Regions from separate parts of the Neobacillus sp. C211 genome, predicted to be linked through region 3. Evidence: riboswitches for the same ligand, from Rfam matches in the RefSeq annotation. Region 3 holds a riboswitch; each other region holds the start of a gene.
What was found. Region 3 has a riboswitch for cobalamin ahead of ACSU6B_RS17810 ((2Fe-2S) ferredoxin domain-containing protein). Riboswitches for the same ligand answer to the same signal wherever they lie in the genome.
Positions count from the first base shown of each region.

Region 1 (5,647 bases), on a different contig from region 3:
ACCGCGAGCGATTTCACTCTCATCCAAGGAATCTGTATCACGGCCAACAATATAGGATAGTTTTTTCCTTGCTTCAGGAAGGTCCCCTTCAATTAATGGACGATAGACTTCTAGAGAAGCCGCCTTTAAGCTTTTTTGAGCAATGGTTGTAGAAATAATTATACCTTCTACTAAAATTCCAACAACAGGATGAATCCAATATCCTATTAAAACTAATATCAAAACGACGAAAAAAACTAAGACTAAGATAAAAAGGAGCATGGCCAGCCCTTTCCACCGCTTAGAATTGCCATTATTCCAACGTTTTTCAAGAAATGTTATCATCTTTCCAATCCATCTTACAGGGTGGGGCCAATCGGGTGGATCCCCAATAAACAGGTCAATAATATAGGCAACTGTGATTGAGATTAAATGATGGACGATCATTTGCATTTCCTCTTGCTGGATTTTTGAATCGCTTCGATCGTGCACTGATAAACTGCCTTGCTAATAAGCTTGCCTAACGGGGTAATCGTACCCGCAAATTCTAATACTTCACCCGTTTGAGTAGCAGCAATTAAGATACTATCTGTCGATGTACCGGTGGCGATCGTTCCGGTGACTTCATCGATTACCTTTAGATCATTCAATGCCTTAACCTTCGCTTCAGTTGCGGTCATGATACTTTGTATAAAAGCTTCCTCTGTCAGCTCGCCGCTCACAAAAATCCAGGTATTGATTGTTCCTGGTGTCATTTCAAATGTATGCTGTTCACTTTTCGAAGCATCAATCGCATTTCCTACTCCAGCTGTCACAACAGCAAATATCGAGAAGCTATTATGTTCAAACCGCTTGTATACTACATCTTCGAGGACAACTGCGGTCATCATGCCAACAGTTTCCGATGGTTCAAACCCGTTTGATTTTAAAAATGAACTCATTTCTATACGATGATCACTACAGTTGTAATCCTTGTTAACATGGCGGTTCACAAATGTTAGGTGCCATCCGGTTCCCGAACCAATCACCCCAGATGACATCGTCCTTAATGGCATAGGGGATGTTAACTCGATTAATTCTTCTGAGATATGCAGCATCGACTCATCTAGGTCAAAATCGACAACTTTGTTTTTCACTTTTGGCAGTAAAACCATTTGCGGTGCAGCGACTTTAGGATGGGGATGTTTTTGAATGTCTGTATGATACACATCTCTTATTCGTTCTTCCCGGAGCACCTCATTAGGAATATGATCGATATTAATTCTTCCATTTTCGAGAAGGAGCAATCGATCACAATAAAGCCCCGCAAGGTTTAAATCGTGAAAAATAGAGATGACTGTTAATCCACTTTCTGACGTCCATTGTTTTAAGAAATCTAATAATTCCTTTTGGTACGACAAATCCAAATGGTTGGTGGGTTCATCTAACAAAAGTATTTCAGGCTCTTGAGCCAAAGCTTGGGCAAGAAATACTCGTTGCTTTTCACCGCCTGATAATTCTTGAATATTTTTATTTTGGAATCTGGAAACACCAATTTGCTTCATTACTCGCTGGACAACCTCTTCATCGGCATTACTCCAGGTTTGAAATAACCCCTTTTGATGTGCATAACGGCCAAGCGAGACAGTTTCTTTTACGGTGTATGAGAATGATTGTGTTGAATGTTGTGAAAGAACGGCAATCATTTGGGCCAGTTGTTTTGTTTTGTATTCCTGCAGCCGTTTCCGATTGATAAAAATCTCACCTTTTTGGATGGGCAAAATTCCACTAAGCATTTTCAAAAGGGTTGTCTTTCCACTTCCATTCGGCCCCAATATCCCGAATAATTCTCCCTTTTCCACATCAAAAGAAATGTCTTTCAGAACCGCTTCACTCGAGTATCCTCCGGAAATCTGTTGAACACTAAGCATCCCTAACCACTTCTTTCCGTCCTTTTTCTTTGGAGCAGGATTATTGCAAATACCGGTGCACCAATTAAAGCTGTGATTACACCAATGGGTAATTCTGTAGGAGATATGATTGTTCTTGAAATTAGGTCAGCTAAAATTAAAAAACCGCTTCCTGTTATGATCGATAACGGAAGGAGATGCCGGTGATCGGGACCCCATAATAATCTTGATAAATGAGGAATCACTAGCCCGACAAAACCAATGGTGCCTGACACCGCAACTGCCGCTCCTGTTAAAATAGAGCCAGCTGTTAAAATAATTAGCTTTCTTTTTTGAACATTGACCCCTAAATGCTGTGCCCGCTCTTCCCCAAACGACATGGCGTTTAGTTCCTTTGCATTAAAAATCAGCAGGCCTGAGCCAATGATAAAAAATGGCAAAATGATTTTTATGTACTCCCAGCCTCTCATCGATACACTTCCTAATAGCCAGCCAATAATTTGCCTCAACTCATCTCCAGTCAGCGCAATCATCAGCGAAATAATTGCCCCTAAGAAGGAGCTAAAAATTATCCCTGTTAAAATAATCGTTTCCACTCTCATGGAACGCTCTATTTTACTGGCGAAAGTAAGGACTAAAAAGATGGTTAAAAAGGAAAATAAAATACTTAGCAATGGTAATGTGAAGGAACCTATAAAAGGAATCGATAGATGGAAAAACAGTGTCAACACCGCTCCAACTGACGCCCCGGAGGATACACCCAATGTATAAGGATCTGCTAACGGATTTCTTAGCAGACCTTGGAAGGCTGCCCCTGCAATAGCAAGAGAAGCCCCGACAAGACCAGATAAAATCACTCTAGGTAAGCGAATGTTAAGGACAATACTTGAATACATAGGGTCAATTGTCTCCAATGAAATAACCCCAAAAACTTTCGCACTGAAAATCTTAATAATGGTTAAGATTGGCACCGAAACTGTTCCAATTGAAATCCCTAATAAAAAAGCTAGAACAAGGAACATTCCAGCTATTATATAGGCTAAATACTTATTATTTAAAAATCTCAGGATAGACAGCCTTTGCAAGATCTTCTACTCCTTCAACGATCCGAGGGCCTGAGCGAGTCACGCGATCAGAATCCACATCGACTACATGCTTATTTTTTACAGCGTTGACCGTTTCCCAGCCCTTTCTAGTTAAAACTTGTTCCGCCGGATTTTTGACATAGTATCCATAGGTAGTCAGGATTACATCTGGATTGCGTTTAATCATCGCCTCTTGATCAATTTTAATCCAGCCTTCTTGATCATTTGCGATGTTTTCCGCATTAATTATACTTAGCATTTGATCCATAAAGGTATTCTTGCCAGGTGTATAAATTTCTGGAGCGGGCGAAACTTCAACTAATACCTTTTTCTTTTCTTTTATTTCCCCAGCCTTTGCTTTAATTTCGGCCAATTTATCCTTCATCCCTTTAATCATCTCATCGGCTTTCGCTGTTTCACCGGTAGCTTTCCCAATCATATCAATGGAATCATAAACTTGGTCAAAATTTTGCGCATCATTAACAACCAAAACGGTAATTCCAGCATCTTTAAGCTGCTGAAGCCCTGCTTCAGAATTATGAGCTGAAGATGCATGTGCTAACACTAAATCCGGTTTTAAGGAAATGATTTTTTCTAAGTTTATTTCCTGTCCGCCGATTTTTTCTTTTTTCGTCGCTGCTTCCGGGTAATTATCGAAATCAGACACGCCCACCACTTCTTTGTCAAGTCCTAATGCAAATGCAATTTCTGTATTACTTGGAATTAGTGAAACGATCTTTTCAGGTTTCTTTTCGATAATAACTTTAGTTTTGGTAGCATCTGTAAGTGTAACTGGATAGGTTATTTCCGCTGTTTTCTTCTCAACGCTGGATTTATTCTCTTCCTTAACTTGGTCTTTCTTTTCAACACAACCTGTTAAAACTCCTACTGTTAATAATACTACTAACAGCAATGAATACAACTTCTTCATTTTTCTCCCTACTTTCAGTTAATAAATATTATGTAACAAAAAATAAATCTTCTTGTGCAAAAACAAAATGGCTTGGATAAAAACAAAAAACATCTCCACTATGTAATGGAGATGTTGGTATGATTAGATTCAGGTTACTAGCAATAAGTAAAGGGAGTCTAGCCTTCAACACCGTCCCATCCTCGTAGGTTTTATTGGCGCACAAGAATTAGGCAGGTTTCCTGGCTCATGATCATCGCTTCCTATGCCTTCCCATCTTAGTCGACAGTGGCACCATATAGGTTGCTCTCATTTACAGTGGCGGGACCGCGTTGGCTTTTACCAAACTTCTCTTTTAAGCCGAAAATCTTACAATAAGATTTTAGCACCTAATAATAAAAAATATTTTTTGTTAAATTCATTATAGAAAAGATGAAATGAATTGTACATGTATTTTTGCAATAATTTTAAAGTTCAATCGTTCTGCACAAATTAGCCATTTCAATTGCAGCCGAAGCGGCATCCCATCCCTTATTACCAGCCTTTGTCCCAGCACGCTCAATCGCTTGTTCAATAGAATCTGTGGTTAGTACTCCAAAAATAACAGGAATGCCACTACTTAAATTGATTGCGGAAACACCTTTTGCCACTTCATTACAAACAAAGTCAAAATGTGGAGTAGAGCCGCGAATGACCGTACCAAGCGTGATAACTGCATCATATTTTTTGCTATTAGCCATTTTTTGGGCGATTAATGAAATTTCAAATGCACCAGGTACCCAGGCAATATCTACGTCTGTCTCACTGACGCCATGTCTTTTAAGTGCATCCTGTGCACCGCCTAATAGTTTACTTGTAATGAATTCATTAAAACGTCCAACCACGATTCCAACTTTTAATCCTGAGCCAACTAAATTTCCTTCAAAAATATTACCCATGAGTATGCCTCCTAAATTTGTTTTAAACTTCCCGCTTAACTAAATTTTCCTTGTTGCTTCGGTATTCTACTAAATCTTTAATCGTAATCATTTTAATGTTTAGCTTATCAGCAATTTTGCGCAGCTGTGGGACACGTGCCATCGTGCCATCGTCATTCATGATTTCACAAATGACACCAGCAGGCTTGGCACCGCATAAAATTGCAAGGTCTACAGCTGCTTCTGTATGCCCCGTTCTGCTCAAGACTCCGTCTTTTTTAGCAATCAACGGAAACATATGCCCTGGTCTTAAAAAATCGGATGCTTTTGATTCCGGGTCAACCATACTCAACACCGTTGCTGATCGTTCAAATGCAGAAATTCCAGTTGTAGAAAATTTATGGTCAATGCTTACGGTAAAAGCTGTTCGATTTGGATCCGTATTCTTGGAAACCATTGGATGTAAGTCGAGCTTTTGAGCTAATGCCTCGTCAATAGGAACACAGATTAGACCTCTTCCGTGAGTGGCCATAAGATTTATGACCTCCGGCGTTGCTTTTTCAGCAAGAGAAATAAAGTCCCCTTCATTTTCCCTGTTTTCATCATCGCAGACAATAACAACCTTTCCTTCTTTTAAATCAGCAAGAGCTTCGTTAATCGTATTAAACACGCAACATCTCTCCTTTCAAAATGACAAACCCTTTAAGATTGGACTTTTCCAAACTATAATTTAATTAAAACCATTGTCTGCTAAAAATTGTGCCGTTATCCCTGTCTTATGATTTTGCGCAGTATCACCTGAAAGGTTTTTCATAAAATGACCAACGTATTTACCAATCATATCGCATTCTAGATTAACGATATCCC
Region 1 covers NZ_JBPXRO010000003.1:198,309-203,955, forward strand. Annotated here, with positions in the region: gene cbiB (adenosylcobinamide-phosphate synthase CbiB) at 1-426, opposite strand, end outside; gene ACSU6B_RS04580 (heme ABC transporter ATP-binding protein) at 423-1,889, opposite strand; gene ACSU6B_RS04585 (FecCD family ABC transporter permease) at 1,892-2,953, opposite strand; gene ACSU6B_RS04590 (ABC transporter substrate-binding protein) at 2,919-3,884, opposite strand; cobalamin riboswitch at 4,079-4,271, opposite strand; gene ribH (6,7-dimethyl-8-ribityllumazine synthase) at 4,331-4,801, opposite strand; partial or broken gene ribB (3,4-dihydroxy-2-butanone-4-phosphate synthase) at 4,827-5,450, opposite strand; gene ribE (riboflavin synthase) at 5,511-5,647, opposite strand, start outside.
Region 1: another riboswitch for cobalamin. It lies ahead of ACSU6B_RS04590 (ABC transporter substrate-binding protein); the one in region 3 lies ahead of ACSU6B_RS17810 ((2Fe-2S) ferredoxin domain-containing protein).

Region 2 (5,647 bases), on a different contig from region 3:
ATTCATAGTTGATGCGTAAACCACTCCGTCTCTTGCTATCAAATCAAGAAAGGCATCCTGGTTTTCTGTTGAAAAATCCCATTTCTCTTTATAAGTGTCCAAGTCGATAGCAGAAAGAATTTTATTCGAAATTCGTTCAACCGAGTACAGCTGATTCTGATTCACGCTAAACAGGGAGGAAGCATTATTAAATGGATCTTTCTTTAACGTCAATAACGTCAAATCTACTGGCATTGTAGCAGTTGAATAATTGGTATTACCCTGGTCGGCTAAATGCAATTCCCAGTTTTGGTCATTAGCCCTTAAGCTACGATTCGTTACTAGCGCCGTTAATTCTGTTATCCTCTGCCTTAATTGTTGGTTTTCAACCTTTAATAGATGATAATCACTTGTGATACTAAAAACCTTTTGTTTTTCATCCCAAGTAACCTTTGCTCCTACCCTGCTTAACTCCGATATCGGCACATAAGTATTGTAAGGGTTATTTCTATAGTAATGATTGAAATACATCATATTTGAACATCACACCTCCATTTTCGTGCACTAATCATTTTATGCACATATACCTACGTGGTGATGTTCAGTTAAGTAAACAAACCAAAGAGCCTTTCCAAAAATGGAAAAGCCCCCTTGATTTAATTGTTTAGATTAGATTTAAACAGTTTGTTGTTGCTGTTGGCGTAGCTTCCGAGCGGCTGACACCATATTTTTTAGCGATGCAATGGTTTCTTCTTCATGACGTGTTTTTAAACCACAATCTGGATTCACCCAGAACTGTTCTTTTGAAATAATTTCTAAACTATCGTTTAAAATCGCATTGATTTCTTCTAGACTTGGTACACGTGGACTATGAATATCATACACTCCTAAACCAATACCAAGTTCATATGGATTTTTTTTAAGAGATTGAATCAACTCCCCATGACTTCTAGACGTTTCGATTGAAATCACATCTGCGTCAAGGGCACGAATCGGCTCAATAAAGTCATTAAACTCGCAATAGCACATATGCGTATGGATTTGTGTTTCATTCTTCACACTAGAAGTTGCTAACTTAAAGGCATTTACCCCCCATGCTAAATAATCAGCCCATTTTTCTTTACGTAATGGCAATCCTTCACGTAATGCCGGTTCATCCACTTGAATAATGGCAATGCCTGCATCTTCTAACGCTGCAATCTCTTCTCTTAGTGCTAAGGCTAGTTGGTTGGCTACTTGTTCACGTGAAATATCATCGCGGACAAAAGACCAATTTAAGATTGTAATAGGACCTGTTAACATCCCTTTCACATACTTAGACGTTAATTGCTGTGCCGCTTCTACTTCCTTCACGGTCATTGGGGCTGTCCACTCGACGTCACCATAAATAATTGGTGGTTTGACACAACGTGAACCATAGGATACAACCCATGCTTTTTCTGTAAAGGCAAAACCTTCTAGCTTTTCTCCAAAGTACTCAACCATATCCGTCCGCTCAAATTCACCATGCACTAAAACATCCAGTCCTATTTCTTCTTGAATTTGAATCCAACGGGCTGTTTCACTTTTTAGAAACGCTGCATACTCAGCATCTGTAATTTCCTTTTTACGCCATGCTGTACGTGTCCGTTTTACTTGATCTGACTGAGGGAAGCTGCCAATGGTTGTGGTTGGATAATCTGGTAAATCTAATGCCCTTTTTTGCAAAGGTTGACGTTCTTTAAACGTCATTGAACGAGCAAAATGCTCTTGTGTTACTTGTAATACTAGCTCTTTCACACGTGCATTTTTCCTTGCCTTATGCTGTGCTAATGCTTCAGTTGCTATCATACTTTGTGACACGCTCTTATTCCCTGTCCAAGCCTCGTCACGGACGTAAGATGTAATATGTGATAACTCAATTATTTTCTCATCGGCAAATGACAAAGCATTTGTCAGTATGGCATCCAGCTTTGTTTCTGCCTTCGTCGTCACAGGTACATGCTGTAAACTACATGAAGACTGAATCCAAGCTTCTTTTACACCGCTTAATAATAAAACAGCTTTTGTATTGAATGCTTTTTCAGCCAAATTTGCCCGCCAAATATCCCGTCCATTTACGACACCAATTCCTAATACTTTGTCTTGTGGGAACCCGTGTTTTCGAAGTGAATCCATATTCTCTTCGGCACCATGTATGAAATCAAGACCAATCCCTGCCACAGGTAATTGAGACAGCTCTTCATACGCTGATAGTCCTTCAAAATAGGTTTGTAACATGATTTGTGCAGCCGGTACTTCTTCTGCTAATTGCTTGTAAATTTCCTGCACTAGTTTTACATCATCAGCAGTTAGTGAAAGGGTTAGTGCTGGTTCTTCCACTTGAATCCACTGTGCCCCAGCCTCTACAAGCTGCTGCAATACTTGAGCATATAACGGTAAGAGTTTTAAAATAAACAATGCTTTGGTTTTGGCATCGTATCCTTTCGCTAAGCTAACAAAAGTAAAAGGACCGATCATTGTAGGCTTTGTAATAAGACCTAATTCCTCTTTGGCTTCTACAAAATAATCTAAAATGTAGTTTTTGGTTAATTGTAATGACTTGCCTTCATACTCAGGTACGATGTAGTGATAGTTGGTGTTAAACCACTTTGTCATCTCACAGGCCACAACATGGCTTGCCCCACGGGCCATTTCGTAATAAGTGGTTAGATCGACTTCACTACCTGTCCACTTATAACGATTTGGAACCATTCCGAACATTGCCGCATGGTCAAGCATGCGGTCATAATTGGTAAAATCCCCAACTGTTAGTAACTCTAAGCCTAATGATTGCTGGCGCTTCAAATTATTCAAACGATTCGTTTTCATCTCGAAAATAAATTGCTCCTCTGATATCGCACCCTTCCAAAAAGATTCTATACAACGTTTCCACTCCCGATTATCACCAATGTACGGGTAACCAATGGCAGTACTAACTAAATTCATTTTTCATTCCTCCTTATTTAAATTTACATATTCCCAAATACAAAAAAAGCCATCTCCACAAAATGGGAAATGGCTTTACAATCAAGTTTAAGTTTTGCTAAAAAAACATGCATAAACATAGCTACTCATAACTCGTTTGTCGTACAAATGAATGTCACCACCTATTTCCACGTAGGTATTTGGTGTGTACTGGAAATTGGCAGGTCTCCTGGCTTATCATCATGGCTCCTCACACCTTCCCATCCTAAGACAGTGGTATTTGTGATTCACTCCGATTTACAGTTGCGGGACAGCGACGGAATTACACCGTTCTTCCCTTTTAAGCCAAGCCTTAGCTTGGCACCAATTCTTACACGATATGTAATTTTCACTAACTATAGCATATTAATAATATGAAGTACATAATTTTCTGAAAAGTAGTCAGTATGATGAGAGTTCTCTCGCTCACCTTAGGATTCTATTTTGCATTCGCATCGGGTTGATGAATTCCGAATATATTGCCTTCGGTATCAATATAGTATCCTTGCCACGCCATTCCAGGCAGGGCATATTTGGCCATTACGACCTTGCCGCCATTCTCAATAATTTTAGCTTCCGTTACATCGTAATTTTCCACTCCCATTGTACAAGCAAATGCATTCAAAGCTTGGTTTGCTTCCGGTGGAGCACTTTGCCGCTGCATCAAAGCACCATTGATCCCAGGTTCATTCTCATCGCCAGTCACTGCTCCAAAGTAAGGCATTCCTGCATACTCACTCCAATCTTGAAATGACCATCCGAATACCTCTCCATAAAACTTCTTTGCCCGTTCCATGTCATTGACATGAATTTCGAAATGAACTAATCTTCCCATGATTGCCTCCTAATTAAAAAAGTAATTATATTCTCTTCTAGCAAGTCAGTACTTATGTATATCTTGAAGTTATGATGCTTCATATTATGTTAGCAAAACTAAGGATGAAGCCAACTTTTCAATTTGAGCCAAAGCCTAATATATTTCCTCTTTATTATAGGATAATTATTGGAATATATTCAATTTTTATAAAAATTAAATAATTTTACTTATTAGTTCCTGTTTAATATTCTTGTCATTTATTGGACGATCTACGACTGATACATAACGTCCACCTTCTTATTATCGGTCACTCTTGGATTAATCTTTTTAAAATTGGACCTGTCATTGGTTATGGTCATATCAAGATGTTGCTGGGTTATACATCCTTTATCTTTCTTTTGGTCACTTTGTTTGCTGGGTACTTACGCAACAAGAAAGCATCAGGATTTCGAAATAAGTCCCACCGAATCATGGCAATGATCTTTACGATTTTTTTCTAGTCCATATGCTTATTCCTATAAAGTAACTTGCTCACATGGACAGCCAGGACATTCAAATACTACTTTAAAACGAATCTCTCTTATCTTTTTAATTAGACGACCAACGACAGAGGAAGATTAGTAATATTAAATAGGATACATGGATTGGTTTTGTCGATAAGATAATAAATGTGTTTTTTAGGGGATAAAAGAAATTCATAAGATTATCTGGAGATGGAATGCAAATTGTTACATATGAAGGTAATTGCTACTATAGAGTTATTTGGATACGGAGCGAAATTGAAGAATTTAGCAAATAATCTTTAAACATTAGCCAAAATACACTCTTACACTCCCTTCTATTTTTGCTGTTCCTAAACAATTCTGTATAAAATTCAGGATTTGTTTTTGATCCCAAGTTAAGAAATCACTTTCTGACAGAGAATTACCATTTTTGTAAAATTGCTTGTAGACATTCATAGCCTTTTCAATTTGTTGTATCGAGAAGATAGAACTGTCGCCTGATCCACTTACTCCTGCATAGTAATTATTTGCATCAAGTAAATTATACAGTATGGTAGCATTATAATTCCCCATGCTAAAACGAGCGTAAGCAATTTCTTTTCCTGCTTTATTGTATCCTGATATATCGTGACCCATTAATTATCCTCCTTCAGATATAAATTTACTTACCAGAAATAATTAGTCTTAGGAAACTTATAATGATAATATGCCTACATGGTTTACCTATCCATTTTGATACCTCCTTCAGATAAAATAATATCACATTAGAATTCATATAAATTTAGTCTTTTCAAAAGCTTTTCTACAATTATGTGAACATAATAGTAAATCATTAAAGTACCTTTAAAAGGCAACACCCAAAGGGTTAGTTGCCTTCTTTTAATATGAGGTGCGCCACATACTCCACATGTATTGAGTGTATGTGGCAACACAAGGGTGGTGGTGGGTTTATTACATTTTTAAGACCTTTTTCTTTCAGAAAACAGACTTTATCAAAACAAAAGTTGCCGGCTGTAACGGAACTTCAAACTGAATAAAAAAAGTACACATGAGTTGATGTGATTCATTTTTTCTCTAACTTTTTGAGAGTTACATCATTTCACTGTCCGCGTCCCATCAACAATCTTTTCCAAAGTTATCAAGTAATGCACGCACTTCATCTGTTGATTTCGTGTTCATCAATTGATTTCTTAATTCACCAGCTCCACGGAATCCTTTGACATAAATTTTAAAAAAGCGATGAAGCCCTGTGATTGAACGTGGCAGTACTTCCGCATATTGATCTTGAAGATCAAGCTGCAGTCTTAAAAGATCAAGGTATTCTTTACTGCTATGGTCTTTTGGCTCTTTTTCAAAAGCAAAA
Region 2 covers NZ_JBPXRO010000008.1:117,620-123,266, forward strand. Annotated here, with positions in the region: gene ACSU6B_RS09905 (outer membrane protein assembly factor BamB family protein) at 1-513, opposite strand, end outside; gene metE (5-methyltetrahydropteroyltriglutamate--homocysteine S-methyltransferase) at 655-2,946, opposite strand; cobalamin riboswitch at 3,128-3,308, opposite strand; gene ACSU6B_RS09915 (VOC family protein) at 3,404-3,799, opposite strand; gene ACSU6B_RS09920 (hypothetical protein) at 4,591-4,920, opposite strand; gene ACSU6B_RS09925 (tRNA dihydrouridine synthase) at 5,401-5,647, opposite strand, start outside.
Region 2: another riboswitch for cobalamin. It lies ahead of metE (5-methyltetrahydropteroyltriglutamate--homocysteine S-methyltransferase); the one in region 3 lies ahead of ACSU6B_RS17810 ((2Fe-2S) ferredoxin domain-containing protein).

Region 3 (5,647 bases):
CCGGGTTTCCTAATAGTTTTTCTGTGAAAATTTGAAGCGTCTTGCTGCCGGTCGTCAGCATCACCACGCCTTTTTTGGTTAATGCAAGCTCCGCTGCTTCCTCGTAGCTTTCGACGACTGTCATGTTGTCATATTGGAAAGTTTGTGACTCCCGTTCATACCGGATATAGGGGATTCCCGCCGTTTGGGCCGCCTTGATAGCGTTTTTCGAAGCTTCTTCCGCAAACGGATGACTGGCATCGACAACTGCTAGAATCCCTTTTGTGTCAAACAACCCCACCATGTCTTCATCCGTTAATCTTCCTACTTGAACAGGTATCCCTGACTCCCTTAATTCAACCGCTGCATTTTCTGTGACAACGGAGGCCAAGAGATCGAAGCCCTCCTTTTTTATTTCTAAAGCAAGGGCTCGTGCATCACTTGTACCGGCTAAAACGAAAATCATCCTCTATCTCCTGCCTTTTGCTCTGCATGTTCGTGATCATGGTGATGGTGATGGTCGTGGTCGTGGTGGTGATGGTCATGGCCGTGATCATGATCATGGTGGTGGTGATGATCGATATGTTCCATCACATTGAGACGGTATTGGCAGGTATCGCAGTTCATCTTCACCTCATCACGGAGGGCTTCTTCCACCCGATCGATTAAAATCGTCTGTAATTTTGGATGATAACCAAAATAGTCAGCCAACTGAAATTCAACCGTGGAATATTGATTTTGGATAGGAACCATCATATCTTCTAACCGTTTAATCAGGATGCCGGTGAATAGAAAGTAAGGCAGGATTATCACTTTTTTTGCTCCAAGCTTAATACAGCGCTCAATCCCTTCGTTCACAAGGGGATTGGTCACCCCCATAAAAGCAGGTTCGACGATTTTATAGTTTGTTTTTTCCCATAGTAATCTAGCAATTTTATATAAATCACTATTCGCATCGGGATCGCTTCCGCCCCGTCCTAACAAAAGGACAGCCGTATCGTCTTCGATGGATTCTAAATTCTCGCCAATTTCCATTAATCTGGTTTTTAGAATTTCAAATGTTTCCTCATGAACGCCGATTGGCCGGCCATAAGTAAATTGAACAAGTGGATATTTATTCTTTGCCTCATCAATAGCTGCTGGAATATGAATTTTGGAGTGTCCTGCCTGTAAGAGCATGATTGGAATCACGACAATATGGTCGGCCCCTTTCTCCACACACAGATCGATTCCTTGATTAACGGTAGGCCGTTCAAATTCTAAAAAGCACGTCTCAACCAGGAAAGAATCGTCCCAAGTCTTTCTCATCTCACCGATGAACTCGCGAACCTGCTGATTTCCCTCTTGATCTCTGCTCCCATGCCCCACAAATAAAATTGCTTTCAAAATATTTCCTCCCCTTTGTTTGTAACTGCCTTACCTGCCAATTGACCTAGACTTCTTCCCTTTACTCCCCGCAAACAGCCGCTTCGATTTTAAGGTTTGGTGTGATATCCTGGTACACAAAACCTTGAACCTCTTTGACCCGTTTAAAAAATTTATAGAAACGTTCATTTGGATAGGCCTTTTGTTTGTACTCTTGAACAATCCCCTCTATGACCCCGACAATTTGGTCCGGTGCGATTCCTTCCGCTACGATTTGGCCAGGATGTGCGGTTCTTCCAGCTGTCTTGGCTCCTAAAAATAAATCAAACGCCCCCTTACGGTAGACAATGCCAATATCTTCTTTTACGGCTCCATAACAGGCCATACCGCAGCCATTCACACCAAGTTTTAATTCTTTGGGGAGTTCCATGCCGCCAAGCCTTTCCTGAAGCTCATCGGCATAAGGAATGGAATCCTTCTTTTCTCCGTCACAAAAATCACAGGCTTTTACGGTTAATACGTCGCCAACAGGAGCAATCAAAAAGTTGGCCGCCGTTAGCTTTTCAACAATCTCATCAGGCCTAGAGGTTAAAATTTGCAGCTTCATAAAATGGTCTTGTGTGTATTCCATGACCCCTTCTTCTCCGACAATTTCGGAAAGAATGACCATCTGATTCGCGGTAAATTTTTTATTGGCGACACCAGGGCTGACCGCTACCTCAAAAATAGATTGAAATTCTTGCTTCACCATTAAACCTTGGGAAGGTCCATCGTTCTCACCAAGGATCATTTGCAAGGCTTCCTCAGCCAGCTCTCTTGGCGACTCTTTCATGGAGGTTGGGGTGACTAGTTCCTTGTTTACCGGTTTTACATCTTCCATTTGCTCCAGTGCCCATGGTTCGGCTTCCTTTTGCAAACGTTGATGCGGTTTCAACGGCTGTATTGCCTGATTTAATGTATACTTCCGCTGATAACCGCGCGGAGTGATGATCAAGCCGTCGTAGAAAAATGTGGAAGAGTTGCCAATTAAAACGGTGGTTAACATGCCAATTTCATGTTCGAGCATCTCTTGTAAATTGGTTAAGACGATTTTTTGACTATCACGGTAAGCACTCTTTACCAATCCTACAGGGGTGTCTGGCGAGCGATATTTTAGTAGAATTTTTTGAGCTTCCATGATCTGCCGTGTTCTTCTCCCGCTTTTTGGATTGTATAAGGCAATCACAAAATCAGATGAAGCGGCCGCTTCGATTCGTTTCTCAATCAAGCTCCAAGGTGTCAAATGGTCACTTAAGCTGATCGTACAGGCATCATGCATGACCGGCGCGCCTAATAAAGCAGCACAGGAGTTGATGGCGGAAATGCCAGGGACCACCTCCACTTCTACCCCTGAGTCTTTTTTCCAGCCTTTTTCGATTAGCACTTCGTAAACCAGTCCTGCCATTCCATATACACCGGCATCACCGCTTGAAATGACGGCTACTGTGTAACCGAGTTCGGCCTGTTTCACTGCCTCCTGGGCCCGGCTCACTTCTTCTGTCATTCCTGTACTAATGATTTGTTTTCCAGCTATTAATCCCTTGATTAGATCAACGTAGGTTTTGTAGCCGATGATGATATCACTTTCTTCGATGGCTTCTTTTGCCCGGCCAGTGATATGTTTTTCATCACCAGGGCCAAAACCAATAACCAATAATTTGCCTTTCACACTATTACGCCACCTTCCAAAATTTCAAACTAGAATCCAGCTACTATCCGCTGTTACATCTTTTCTTTAACCACTTTTTGTACTCCTTCGATGCATTCCGACCCTTCTGGCGGTATGAATCCTGCTTCGGAATATTGATAGATCGCATGCTCCTGAAGGCAATGACCTTCTGCCAGATGACGCTTTACAATCGTAGTTCCCACTTCTGAGGTTACGTTTTTATACCAAGTCCCTGACGGATAGACGATGGCAACGGGGGCATCCTTACATCTCCCATTGCATCTCGTTCTTGTTGTATGTATGAGTGAATCTAAGTTTAAATTGGTGATTTCATTCCGAATCGCTTGTGTCGCTTCCTCCCCACCCTTTCTCATACAGCTGCTGCCGTTGCAAATAAAAACATGGTGTTTCGTCCCTTGTAAATTCCAAGTAGTCATGTCACACTCTCCTTTTCGTTTTTTACGTAAAAAAAGCACCCCTATGGACATAGAGGTGCAAAATATACACACAAAAAAATAGCGATGTATGTTCAGCACTTCTACCTATGTTCCCGTAGGTTGATGGAAGTTATTAGGTAAAGGCAGGTCTCCTGACTTAGGTTCATCATTTCATTGCGTCTTCCCGAATTCCTTCAGTGACATCTGCAATGAACTCCCCATACAGTGGCGGGTACCGTGACGGATTTAAACCGTACTTCCCTATTAAGCACATATTCGTGCACCTATCCTAATCTATTCAATTGTTAAAAAGGCTTGTTCCTTCTAAAGCTAAACTATGATAATTAAACATGATTTAGAATCATCAAAACGAAAAAATCCGTTCAACATTAGTTGAACGGATAAAACGTCAGCACAAAGAAAGATAATAAATAATCCTTTTTGTCAAACGTTCCATCTTCACAACCCCCGAAGAAATCGAAACATTAAAAGTTAAGACAGGTCTCCTGACTTGTGTTTCTTCCTACTTTAGACCCTTCCCGAATCGTCAATAAAATAAACGGTTCAGTGGTTTGTCTATTTCGTCCACACTCACAGTTGCGGGGACAGTTCTGGCCTTGCACCAGATTCCCTATTAAGCCCTAAGGCATCTTAACTAATTGTTAACAAATTCATATGTAATTTTAAGAGATAATATTTATACTAGTCTAACAAATAGAATATATCAAGTGCTTTTTAAATTCCCTTATATTATTTTAGGGGGGCGGCATAGCTATCGGATTGCTGGATACCTACAACAATCTACAAAGATATGGGGGCTTTTCTTCCGATTGTCTGCATAGAATGTAGACAAGGGTAAGTGATCTCTCAATGAAAATAGTTAACCTGGAGGGAATAACCTAATGCAATTTATTGAAGATGTTAAAGACGTGAAATTTAGTTTTTTGGAAAAGCCGCCGGCGTCGTCTATGACCTATGCCTTTGTTTATGTTAATAATCACAATGAATACTATGCAGTTAAAAATGGAGAGCGTTTGTCACGTAGTGAATTGCGGATTGGCAAATATAAAAGGGTTTATACAGTCAATATGCAGCAGCAAACCATCACCTACAAGGAAGAAGTCCCAGCGGCTACAAGAGGAAGAAGGTTTTCTGTCAATTTATTTATCGATATTGCCGTTGAACACCCCGAACGGTTAATTCAACAAAATGCAGGAGAAATTGGCAACATTTTTAACAATAATCTACCCTTCTGGGTGGAGTCGGAAGCAAGATTTTATCCTATTGAAGAGGATCTGAGTTTTGCCCGGCATATTGAAGAATTTTTTCAAACCTCGCCATTAGTCAAGGTATTAAGAGAGGCTGGTATTATTGTTAGAAATGTTCGTGTTTTAATCCGGCAAGGTATTCGGGACCAGCGTCATGATGAGGCGATCGCCGATTTAGACCGGAACGCAGAACTATCTGCCTATCAAGAGGCTCTGGACTTGGAGGAAGCGCGCCGGATTTCGGCCTCGATTAAAGAAGCCCTTCAAGCAGGTGATTTTATCACTGCAGGGAAGCTTGGAGAAAAGAATGAAATGGCAAAGCGGTTAGTGGAATCGGAGTTTAGCCAAAATCAAGCCTTCAAATATGAGGTAAACAAACAACTTTTAAACTTGATCAACGATCACTCTATTGACCAGTTTGAGGCAGAACAAAGATTAGCCAAGCTAAAAAGGCTATTCCCCTATCTCCCCGTCAATCTGGAAAACATCAATAGAAAAAAACAGATTTCTGGTCCAAGGAGAGAACTATTATCCTATTTAAATAAAGGAGATTAGCGATTGTGGAATCCATTTTAAATCAGCTGTTTTGGATCTGGTCACTTATTTCTGCCCTGCCGGAATGGATCCGTATTTTTTTGGCTCTCTTTGTGCTCCTACAGTTCGCAAGGCTGATTTTGTTGTACATTATTCCTCCCTTCTTAAACTTATTGTGCCGTTTGTTGAAAAAAATGCTTTATCTCATTTCTTACCCAATCATGGCACTTCTTTGCACAATTCAAAGAAGCCGGAGAGAAGCAGGAAAAGCTGGCATATCTGTTTGGATAGATATCATTGAAGGAATGTTTGCCTGGTTCGAAAGTTTTCTCAACAACATGATTCAGCTTTTAATG
Region 3 covers NZ_JBPXRO010000019.1:14,889-20,535, forward strand. Annotated here, with positions in the region: gene cobK (precorrin-6A reductase) at 1-445, opposite strand, end outside; gene ACSU6B_RS17800 (sirohydrochlorin chelatase) at 442-1,365, opposite strand; gene cobJ (precorrin-3B C(17)-methyltransferase) at 1,427-3,052, opposite strand; gene ACSU6B_RS17810 ((2Fe-2S) ferredoxin domain-containing protein) at 3,106-3,489, opposite strand; cobalamin riboswitch at 3,615-3,792, opposite strand; cobalamin riboswitch at 3,969-4,158, opposite strand; gene ACSU6B_RS17815 (hypothetical protein) at 4,392-5,312, shown strand; gene ACSU6B_RS17820 (SH3 domain-containing protein) at 5,318-5,647, shown strand, end outside.